Linked DNA regions of Acuticoccus sp. I52.16.1. The protein of the gene in region 1 interacts with the protein of each later gene in a pairwise test. Links are inferred from orthologs where the notes say so. Each region holds a gene or a part of one and is shown on either strand. Other genes may lie near its edges.

The links. Proteins that work in one complex are often made in the same cells at the same time.
Region 2: the proteins of dnaA (region 1) and MRB58_RS18850 interact in binary tests that used the Escherichia coli proteins (3 or more experiments, as listed by UniProt). The link is inferred for Acuticoccus sp. I52.16.1 from one-to-one orthologs.

What each region holds. Positions count from the first base shown.
Region 1 is NZ_CP094828.1:3,648,652-3,654,375, forward strand. Bases 2,765-5,724 are described here. They hold dnaA (chromosomal replication initiator protein DnaA), read left to right. Parts: upstream 2,765-3,495; coding sequence 3,496-4,953; downstream 4,954-5,724. Other genes in these bases: MRB58_RS16480 (rhodanese-like domain-containing protein), read left to right, coding at 2,925-3,359; dnaN (DNA polymerase III subunit beta), read left to right, coding at 5,204-5,724. Outside these bases: cell division protein ZapE, read right to left, coding at 1-531; MRB58_RS16470 (enoyl-CoA hydratase), read left to right, coding at 670-1,446; rpsT (30S ribosomal protein S20), read left to right, coding at 1,576-1,839. UniProt on the Escherichia coli protein: Plays an essential in the initiation and regulation of chromosomal replication. Binds in an ATP-dependent fashion to the origin of replication (oriC) to initiate formation of the DNA replication initiation complex once per cell cycle.
Region 2 is NZ_CP094828.1:4,169,053-4,174,740, reverse strand. The notes cover bases 1,254-4,147. They hold MRB58_RS18850 (replicative DNA helicase), read left to right. Parts: upstream 1,254-1,911; coding sequence 1,912-3,384; downstream 3,385-4,147. Other genes in these bases: alr (alanine racemase), read left to right, coding at 3,878-4,147; MRB58_RS18845 (hypothetical protein), read left to right, coding at 3,407-3,727; MRB58_RS18855 (class I SAM-dependent methyltransferase), read left to right, coding at 1,254-1,633. Outside these bases: MRB58_RS18860 (cyclopropane-fatty-acyl-phospholipid synthase family protein), read left to right, coding at 1-848; more of MRB58_RS18855, read left to right, coding at 845-1,253; more of alr, read left to right, coding at 4,148-4,951; DNA repair protein RadA, read left to right, coding at 5,515-5,688. UniProt on the Escherichia coli protein: The main replicative DNA helicase, it participates in initiation and elongation during chromosome replication. Travels ahead of the DNA replisome, separating dsDNA into templates for DNA synthesis.

The DNA of each region.
Region 1 (5,724 bases):
ATAGAGATCGTTCGGCGCCACGTTCGAAGTCGCCACCAGCGTGACGCCGCGGGCGAAGAGCTGGCGGAAGAGCCGCGCGAGGATCATCGCGTCGGCGATGTCGGTCACGGCGAACTCGTCGAAGCACAGGACGCGCGCCTCCTCGGCGAGGTCGTCGGCGGCCTGGACCACGGCATCGTCGACCTTGCTCTTGCGCAGCGCGGCGATCCTGGCGTGGGCGTCGGCCATGAAGTCGTTGAAGTGGAGGCGGCGTTTCCGCTCCACGTCGATGGTCTCGTAGAAGAGGTCCATCAGCATGGTCTTGCCGCGCCCCACCTCGCCCCAGACGTAGAGCCCCTTCACCGCCCGCGGCGTGCGGCCGAGCCGGCGACGAAAGAAGCCGCCGACACCGCGCTCGTCGGCGGCGACCTGGGCGGTGAGGTCGCTCGCCACGTCGTCCAGCGCCGCGGCGACGGCGAGCTGTGCGGGGTCGTGCTGCACTTCGCCCGCGGCCACCAGCGCCTCGTAGCGCTTGGTCACGCTGTTGCTCATCAGGCTGCGTCGTCCGTGATTGTCTGAGGATCGGAGTGGGTGGGTCGCCTCTCTTGCCAGAGAATGGCCGCGCCCAAAAGTCTTGCCCCGGCGCCGGGGGATGCTACGCCTCGGCAAACGCCAAACCGGGAGGACGATGTGGCCGACTACAAAACCATCCTGACCGAGACGGACGGTGCCGTCGGCATCGTGACGCTCAATCGGCCGAAGGCGCTCAACGCGCTGAACGTCGAGCTCATCGACGAGCTGGTCGACGCGTTGCGCGCCTTCGACGCCGACGACGCGATCGGCTGCATGATCATCACCGGGTCCGAGAAGGCGTTCGCCGCCGGCGCCGACATCACCGAGATGGCCGGCAAGTCCTTCGCCGACGCCTACGGCGAGGACTTCCTGTCACGCTGGGACCGCGTCGCGACGATGCGGAAGCCGGTCATCGCGGCGGTCGCCGGCTTCGCCCTCGGCGGTGGCTGCGAGGTGGCAATGATGTGCGACATCGTCATCGCCGCCGACACCGCGCGCTTCGGCCAGCCGGAGATCAACCTCGGTGTCATCCCCGGCGTCGGCGGCACCCAGCGGCTGACGCACGCGATCGGCAAGGCGAAGGCGATGGACCTGGTGCTGACCGGTCGGATGATGGACGCCGCCGAGGCGGAGCGCTCGGGCCTGGTGTCGCGCGTGGTCCCGGCGGCGGAGCTGATGGCGGAGGCGCGCAAGGCGGCGGCGACGATCGCCTCCAAGGGCCGCCCGTCGGTCCACGCCGCCAAGGAGGCGGTGAACCGGGCGTTCGAGGCACCGCTCGCCGAAGGCAACCGTTTCGAGCGGCGAATCTTCCATAGCCTGTTCGCCACCGAGGACCAGAAAGAGGGGATGGCGGCCTTCCTGGAGAAGCGCAAACCGGTGTTCCAGAACCGCTAAAAAAGGGCTAAAGACTTGACGAGCGCCTCTTGAACCGATAGGCGCGCGCTTCAATCTTGTCATGCGAGTGAGCGGATGTGGTGCGGGATCGCGCCCCGCCGTGCCCGCTCGTCGTCATCGGAAGAGTACATGGCCAATACAAAGTCCGCCCAGAAGATGGTCCGCAAGCTGAACAAGCGGACTGCGATCAACGGTGCGCGCCGCTCGCGCATGCGCACCTTCGTGCGCAAGCTCGAAGATGCGCTCCGCTCCGGCGACAAGAGCGCCGCGCAGGAGGCGTTCAACCACGCCCAGCCCGAGATCATGCGCGCCGCCCAGAAGGGGATCCTTCACAAGAACACCGCCTCGCGCAAAGTCTCGCGCCTGGCGAGCCGCGTGAAGGCGCTCGGCTGAGCCCACCCGTTCGGCCGGCCGCGCGGCGACACCATCCGGGTGTCGCCCGAAGCGGCCGGAACTGCGGCCCCGCGCCGCCCGATCAGGACGACCTTTCCGCCGGATGAAGCGATTTCGCTTCGCCGGCGAAATTTTTTGCGCCCGCTCTCCCGCGGCCCTGCATCAAATCTGAGCATCGACGAATCGGCCCGAGAGCCTCGCGCGCCGGCCCTCCAGCGACACGGGGGCTCTCATCGCGTCGACGCGGTGCAATGCCCCGGCTATTCGAAAAATTGCTGGGGCGAGATGCGATCGATCAATTTATGAACCACCTCGAGGGCCGCCATTGCTGCCTTCGGTTGGTTAGCCGGCAATCCATGAGCCGGCTAAAGAGCAAAGCCCACACCGCCCGCAGTTGGGGACAACCTTTCCCCGCGCGCCGTGAGGGGCCTGACAACATGTCACGCGTCCGTCATGTAAATTCCAGCTTCATCGGAGCGGAGGGGTGTCCTGCGGTTCCGGCGGGATGGGATTATTCTCATCTGCGACAGATCGAGCCGGCTGGACAGAATGCAACCTTAGACTGAATCGCCGGGTATGGCGGGTGTGCATTTGTTGAACGCCGGTTCGATGCTTAGCCAGCGAAAGCTGTGACCGCACCCGCCGATTCTCCTGGTCGGTCAAGAAAAAAATTTCCGATAGAGATGAAATTCACGGCTGAGTGCGAACCCCCTCGCCGACAACACGATTTTCGCACCCGATTGTGAAAAAGCGCCAGAATGTGCGGATTTGCTAAACAAATCGGCCGAATCTGCTTCGCCTTGGCGCTTGCCCTCGGTAGCCCGGCGTGCGAAGGGTTAATCGTTGATCGGGGTAACGAACCGTTCACACAATAGACAAGCCCAGCTCGTTCGCGAAGCCGGGCGGTTTCCGTCGAAGAGGGTCATGGCATGTCGGTGATTGCAATTTCAGGTTGCTCGATCGCATCTGCTTTTTGCGTCACCGCTCCGGCTTAGTCACGGTTCGCAGAACCCTGCGACCCCGTTAATAGAGGCTACCGGAAACCAAGGCCGGGCAATCGATCGCCCGGAGGAGGGATATTGTCCATGATGCAAACCGGCAATCCACCCATTTCAGAGGTCACGCCCGACGAGGCCTACAACGAGCTGATGAACGACCCGTCCGCTCGCCTCGTCGATGTGCGCACCAAAGCCGAGTGGGCCTACGTAGGCCTGCCCGATCTCACCGCGGCTCCGTCCGGCGAGCCTGTCCTCCTCGAGTGGCAGGTGTTCCCGACGATGGCCGTCGCCGACGACTTTGGCCAGTCGCTCCAGAGCGCCTGCCCGGATCCGTCGACAGCGCTCTATTTCATCTGCCGCAGCGGGGCCCGCAGCCTCGCCGCCGCAAGGTTGATGGGCGCTCTCGGCTACGAGAGGTGCTTCAACGTCACCGACGGCTTCGAAGGGCCGCCGGACGGCGCAGGGCACCGTGGCACTGTCGCCGGGTGGAAAGCATCCGGTCTCCCCTGGCGGCAGACTTAGCGAACCGAGACCCACGCGTATTTCGTCGAATCCCATCGGGTGCACCCGGGCGCCCGATCGGGAGGGTTTGTGCCAAGTGCATCGCTATCCGGGCAATGACAATTCAAACACGGGACCTTCAGGAGTAGTGCGAACGATGGAGCCAACCCAAGCATCGGCCGGAACGACTGAAAGCAAAGATAGCGAAACCTGGTCTCAGATTAAGTTAGAACTTCGCTCTGCCCACGGCGAGGATATCTATACGTCGTGGTTCGAGCGCATCGAGTTCGAATCCGTTTCGAATACCGTCGTCGACCTGTCCACGCCGACGTCGTTTATCCGGCACTGGGTGCAGACCCACTACGCGACCGACATCGTCCAGCGCTGGCGCGCTGTGCGCCCCGATATCGGCGAGGTGCGCTTCAAGGTGCGTTCCTCGCTCCGTCCCAAGACCCGGCCCGTCCGCAGCGGTCCCGCCGCGGGTGCCCCCAACACCGTCGATCAGACCAACGGGTCGGCCGCCCCGCGCCGTCAGATCGACGGCCCTCCCGTTCCGCCGAATTCGGCCGGCGGCCTCGAGGGATCGGCATTGGATGCACGCCACTCGTTCGCGAGCCTCGTAGAAGGCCCGTCGAACCAGCTCGCGGTCGCGGTCGCCAAGAAGGTGGCCTTCGCCCAACCCGGTGAGCGGGCGGCGTACAACCCGCTGTTCGTCACCGGGGCCGTCGGCCTCGGCAAGACGCACCTGCTGCAGGCCATCGCCGGCGCCGCCAACCCAGCCCGCCGCACGCTCTACCTGACGGCGGAGCACTTCATGTACCGGTTCGTCTCCGCGGTGATGAACCGCACGACGATCTCGTTCAAAGACATCCTGCGTGACATCGACGTCCTGCTCATCGACGACATCCAGTTCCTGAATGGCGCCAAGGTGCAGGAGGAGTTCGGGCATACCCTGACGACCCTCGTCGACAGCCAGCGCCAGGTGGTGATCGCCGCCGATCGTGCTCCTGCCGATCTGGAAGGCCTCGATGCGCGGGTCCGCTCGCGCCTCAGCGGCGGTCTCCTCGTGGAACTGACGCCGCCGGACTACGCCATGCGCAAGGCGATCCTCGAGCAGCGCATCTCGGTCCAGCACGAGATGTTCGAGGATCTCGTCTTCCCCGAGGAAGTGGTCGACTTCGTGGCCCGGTCGATCACCACCAACGGGCGCGACCTCGACGGTGCGGTCAACCGCCTCGTCGCCCACAACCAGCTGACCTCCGCGCCGATCGACCTGAAAATGGCCGAGAACGCGCTGCGCGATCTGCTTCGCGCTCGCGAGAGCAAGAAGCCGAAGATCGAGGACATCCAGCGGGTCACGTCGCAGCACTTCAACGTGTCGCGCCAGGACCTGGTCTCCGCCCGCCGCACCAAGGTGATCGTGCGTCCGCGGCAGATCGCGATGTACCTGTCCAAGACGCTGACGCCGCGCTCGCTCCCCGAGATCGGCCGCCGGTTCGGCAACCGCGACCACACCACCGTCCTGCACGCGGTGCGAAAGGTCGAGGACCTGATCACCAAGGACACGCAGATGGCAGAGGACATCGAGACGCTGAAGCGCCTCCTCGACCAATAACGGCCACCTGCGACACGACGCGATCGGCCCGGGGCGACCCGGGCCTTTTTTGTGCCCGCATCCCCGCGCACGGGCCCGGCGCGGACGGCCGTTGCGCCGTCCGGGCAAAAAATGGCCGGAAACGGCCGGCAATATGTGGACGTATGGCGCGGCACGCGCGTTGCTTGCTTCCAGATCTTGAATCCACGGCTACCATCTGTTCAACGTAGCCTCCCAGCGGTACCCCCGCGCCTTTCGGACGGACTCCCGTATGCGTGCGACCCTCGAACGGGCCCATCTCCTGAAGCCCCTCAGTCACGTCCAGCGGGTCGTTGAACGCCGCAATACGATCCCGATTCTGTCGAACGTGCTGATCCGGGCCGACGGGGCGAGCCTCACCCTCAAGGCGACCGACCTCGACCTCGAGCTGATCGAGACCGTCGAGGCCGGTGTCGAGCAGCCCGGCGCGATCACGGTGCCGGCCCACATGCTGCACGACATCGTCCGCAAGATTCCCGAGGGCGCCCGCATCGCGCTGGAGACCAACCCCGACGGGTCGACCATGACGCTGACCGCCGGCCGGTCGCGCTTCGCCCTGCAGATGCTGCCCGAGAGCGACTATCCGGACATCACCGGCGGCGAGTTCACCCACGCGTTCAAGCTTAAGGCCGCCGACTTCAAGTGGCTGATCGACCGGACGCAGTTCGCGATCTCCACCGAGGAGACCCGCTACTACCTCAACGGCATCTACTTCCACGCCGTCGACGCGCCGGGCGGGGCCATGTTCCGCGC
Region 2 (5,688 bases), 520 kb from region 1 along the record:
ACGAAGACTGGCAGTATTCCTGCGCCTACTTCCCCCACTTCGACATGACGCTGGAGGACGCGCAGCGGGCCAAGAAGCGGCACATCGCGGCCAAGATGCTGCTGGAGCCGGGGCAGACCGTGCTCGACATCGGCTGCGGCTGGGGCGGCATGGGCCTCTACCTCGCGCAGCAGACCGGCGCGCACGTCACCGGCATCACGCTGGCCGACAACCAGGTGACCTACGCCAACGAGCGCGCCGCCGGGGAGCCCAACGCCACCTTCCGCGTGCAGGACTACCGCGCGGTGGAGGAATCGTTCGACCGCATCGTCTCGGTCGGCATGTTCGAACACGTCGGCGTCGGCTACTATGACGAATATTTCCAGACGGCGGCGCGCATCCTCAAGGACGACGGGGTGATGCTGCTGCACTCCATCGGCCGGACCGACGGTCCGGGCACCACAAACCCGTTCATCGCCCGCTACATCTTCCCCGGCGGCTACATCCCGTCCCTGTCGGAGGTGTTGCCGGCGGTGGAGCGGGCGGGCCTCATCGTGACCGACGTGGAGATCCTGCGCCTGCATTATGCCGAAACGATCAAGCACTGGCGCGCCCGCTTCCTCGCCCATTGGGACAAGGTGGTGGAGCTGCGCAGCGAGACGTTCGCGCGGATGTGGGACTTCTATCTCGCCGGCTCCGAAGCCGCCTTCCGCACCGGCGACATGATGGTATTCCAGATGCAACTCGCCAAGCGGATCGACAAAGTGCCCCTCACCCGCGACTACATCACCTCCGCCGAGCGCAGCCTCGCCAACCGCGATTCGGGCCGTCCGGCGCCCCCGCCCGCGCTCGTGGCACGGCACGGATGAGCCTCGACGAGGCGGCCCTCGCCGCGGCCTACGACGCCGCCCGCGCCGCCGAGGACGCGGGCGACCTCGCGACCGCGACGCGCCTGTTCGAGCGCTGCCTCGAACTCGATCCCGAGGACCATTGCGGCGTCGTCATGCGGCTCGCCAAGTACGGCCGGGCGACGCCGCAGGCCGCGCCGCCCTCCTACGTCGCGACCCTCTTCGGCCAGCACGCCGAGACGTTCGACCGCATCCTGGTCGGCGACCTCGGCTACGACGTGCCGGCGCTCGCCCGCCGCCTCGCCGGCCCGTTCGTCACCCGCCCGCCGGTCCGGATCCTCGATCTGGGCTGCGGCACGGGCCTCGCCGGGCTCGCCTTCGCCGATCTCGCCAGCGACATCGTCGGCGTCGACCTCGCCGAGGAGATGCTGGAGATGACGGACCAGCGCGATATCTACGGCGACCTCTACGTCGCCGAGGCGGTCAACTTTCTCGAAGAGTGGGACGAAGCCCCGTTCGACCTGATCGTCGCGGCGGACGTGTGGCCCTACCTGGGCGACCTCGCCGCCTTCGCCGCCGCGGCGGCGCGATGCCTCGTGCCCGGTGGCGTCCTCGTCGCCTCCACCGAGCGCGCCGAGGACGGCTGGCGCGTCACCCCCACCCAGCGCTTCGCCCACGCCCCGGCCTACGTTCGCGCCACGCACGCGGCGGCCGGCTTCGCCCCCCTCGCCGAAGAGCCGATCACGGTGCGCCACGAGGAAGGCGTGCCGGTCCCCGGCGACCTCTTCGTCTTCGAGGCACGCTGACGGGCGCGACCGCCCCCGCCGCACCGTCCACGTCACCGGCGCCCCCCTGTGCCCCGTTCTTCGGCGTAGCCGGAGCGGACGGCGGTCCCCTTGGGGCGCGCGGCGGTCCGGATGCGGTACTCCGTCGTGGTCAAGCGAATCATTCGCCGGCGACTTAATTCACCGTTAACCCATCCACAGCGAGTGGAGAGTGGCAGGGTTCGCGTCTGTTCCTCGCATCAGGCGCGCCCCGGCGCCGTCTCCGGCGTACACCGTCGGAGCAACCGACGGGAGCCACGATGAACCAGCCGCTCGACCACGCCGCCCTCGAGATCCGCACCGCGCCGCAGAATATCGAGATCGAGCAGCAGCTGCTCGGTGCGCTGTTGGTGAACAACGAGGCCTTCTATCGCGTCTCCGACTTCCTCAAGACCGAGCACTTCTTCGTCGAGCCGCACCGGCGCATCTACGAGATCGCCGGCAAGCTGATCCGCTCGGGCAAGGTCGCGACGCCGCTCACGGTCAAGACCTTCTTCGGCGCGGAGGAGACCATCGCCGAGCTGCCCGCGGTGGAATATCTCGCGCGCCTCGCCGCCAACGCCACGACGATCATCAACTCCGAGGACTACGGCCGCTCGATCTTCGACCTCGCGGTGCGGCGCCAGCTCATCACCATCGGCGAGGAGATGGTGAGCGAGGCCTACACCGCCGACGTCGACACCAGCCCGCGCCAGCAGATCGAGGGCGTCGAGCGCAAGCTCTACGAGTTGGCCGAGAACGGTGAGATCAACCAGGGCTTCATCGACTTCACCAACGCGCTGACCGCGGCGGTCGAGATGGCGGACGCGGCCTTCCACCGCGCCGGCTCGCTGTCGGGCATCGCGACGGGCATGTCCGACCTCGACCGGCTGATGGGCGGCCTGCAACGCTCCGACCTCGTCATCCTCGCCGGCCGCCCCGCGATGGGTAAGACCTCGCTCGCCACCAACATCGGCTTCGCCATCGCGCGGGCCTACCGGCGCGGGGTCGAGAACGGCGTCAACAAGACGGTGGACGGCGGCATCGTCGGTTTCTTCAGCCTGGAGATGAGCGCCGAGCAGCTGGCGACGCGTATCCTCGCCGAGCAGTCCGGCATCTCCTCGGCGCTGATCCGGCGCGGCGCCTTCGAGGAGCACCAGTTCAACGACCTCGTCTCGGCGGCGACCGCGATGCAGACGCTGCCCTTCTACATCGACCAGACCGGCGGCATCTCGATCGGCGCGCTGGCGGCTCGCGCCCGGCGGCTGAAGCGGCAGAAGGGGCTCGACCTCCTGATCGTCGACTATCTCCAGCTCCTGTCCGGCTCGGGCAAGAACGCCAACGCCAGCCGCGTCAACGAGATCACCGAGATCACCACCGGCCTCAAGGCGCTGGCCAAGGAGCTGGAGGTGCCGATCGTGGCGCTCTCCCAGCTCTCGCGACAGGTGGAAAACCGCGAGGACAAGCGCCCGCAGCTTGCGGATCTGCGCGAATCCGGCTCCATCGAGCAGGATGCGGACGTGGTGCTCTTCGTGTTCCGCGAGGAGTACTACCTGCAGTCCCGCAAGCCGCCGGAGGGCAGCCAGGAGTTCTTCGAGTGGGAGGCCAAGATGGAGGCCTGCCACGGGATCGCCGAGGTCATCGTCGCCAAGCAGCGCCATGGCCCGACCGGTACGGTGAAGCTGCAGTTCGAGGCCGAGCTGACGCGCTTCGGCAACCTCGCCCCCGACCAGGTGGCGGTGACCTACGAATAGGACGCGCGAGTAGGACGGACCAATGGCGGATTTCGAAAAGGACGCGGTGCCGGTCGGCTACGTGCACGCGACGGTGACCTTGTCGGGCGAGGCGAAGCTGCTCGCGGCGGAGCTGGAGCGGCTGCGCGTCTCGGGGCTGGTCGACCGGGCCAATCTCGAGGTGGTGGTGCAGCGCTCCAAGCTCGACACGACGCCGGAGCTGAAGCGCCTGCCGCCGATCGTGAAGGGCAACTCGGAGGACACCGACGCGGACCTGCCGACGATCGAGAAGCGGCTGGGCGAGAAGGAGCTGGCCTTCCTCGCCGAGATGATCCGCCGGTTCGAGGCGATCACCACCGAATGAGCCCCGCCCGCGCGCCCATCGCACCGGACGCCCCTCGCACCGGACGCCGGTCGCGCCCTGATGGCCGGTCTCGCCCTGATTGCGCCGGGGGCCCGCCGCCTCACGGTCGCCGCCGGTTGCGACCGGCGTGCAGCGCGGTAGTCTGACGTCATGTCCGCCGCCGCGCCCCCCGCCCCACCCGCCTGGACCGGCTCACGCCTGACCGTCGACCCGGAGGCCGTGGCCCGCAACTGGGCCACGCTCGCCGCCCGCACCGGCGCGGCCTGCGGGGCCGTGGTCAAGGCGGACGCCTACGGGCACGGGATCGAGGCCGTCACCCCCCGGCTCGCCGCGGCGGGCTGCCGCACCTTCTTCGTCGCCTTGCAGAGCGAGGGGGCGCGGTTGCGCGCGATCCTGCCGGAGGTCGACATCTACGTCCTCAACGGCGTCTTCGAGGCGACGGCGGACGCGATCCGCGACGGATTGCGGCCCTTCCTCTCCTCCCCCGCCGCGTTGGCCGACTGGCCGGCCGACGCTCCCTTCGCTCTCAACGTCGACACCGGCATGAACCGCCTCGGCGTCAGCGTGCCCGAGGCGCTGGCCTTCGACGGACCGCCTCCCGCATTGATCGCCAGCCACTTCGCCTGCGCCGATATGCCGGACCACTCGCTCAACGCAGCGCAGGAGGCCGCCTTCGCCACCGCCCGCCGCGCCCACCCCGCGGTGCCGGCCTCCTTCGCCAACTCCGCCGCCATCCTGACGCGGCCCCAGGCGCACTACGACCTGGTGCGACCAGGCATCGCCATGTATGGCGGTCTCTCGGCCGAGGGAGCGGCGGCGCTGGAGCCGACCGTGCGCCTGGAAGCCCGGGTGATCCAGGTGCGCCGGACCGAGGCGGGCGAGACCGTCGGCTACGGCGCGGCGGAGACGATGCGGCGCCCGAGCCGGGTCGCCATCGTCTCGCTGGGCTACGCCGACGGTTATATTCGCCAGTCGGGCGGGTCGGACCTCACCGCCGGGGCGCCGGCCTCCGTCAACGGGGTCGCCGTGCGCCTCGTCGGCCGCGTGTCGATGGATCTCATCGCCGTGGACGTCACCGACGCGCCCTGCGAGCGGGGCGACTTCGTCGAGCTGATCGGCCCCGACGTGCCGGTGGACACCGTCGCCGCGCACGCCGGTACCATCGGCTACGAGCTGCTCACCGGCCTCTCGCGCCGCGCCGACCGGCGGGTTGGCCCCCTCTAGCCCGCCCCAGGGCGTGGAAAACCACGCAAAATCAACAAAATACAACCGTCATTGCAACGCCCGGCACAACGGCCTTGCCCGATCTCTTCCCCTGGACCGCGGCGCACCTCGCCGCCGAGCGAGGGGAGAGAGCGCATGCATACGAACTCGCGTCGTCGCCGGCCGGCCACCGGTGCCCCGCGGCGCCGTCTCCCGCCGGCCGAAGCGCCCGCGCCGACCTGATCCGTCTTCGGCGTCCGGGAAGGCCCGCCCATCGCACCCCGCCATTCGGGGGAATTCGGCGGCTGGGGGCGACGGAACATGTGCGCATCGGGGACCAACGGCGCGCATGGACTTTCGCTTCCGTGTGCGATGGGGCACCACGGTCCTTCGATCAAAGGACGGGTCGAACGATGTCGCGGCGCTCGCCGGCGACGCAGCCGACCCCATCGACCCGGCCCACCGGGCGCCGATCCGCGGCAGCCGTCGACATCATGGGGTGCGGCTGCCACCCGGACCCGTCCCGCGACGGTCCCGACGACGGCCGGGCGCTGCGGCGACCGGCCTCGCCAAAGGAGCTGCCATTGGCCAAGCGCGCCGCTCGCTTCGTGTGCCAGGAATGTGGGGCCGTCACCTCCCGCTGGGCGGGCAAGTGCGAGGCGTGCGGCGAGTGGAACACCATCGTCGAGGAGGCCGCCACCGCCGACATCATGACCGCTGCGACGGGCAAGACCTCGCGCGCCAAGGGCCGGCGCCTC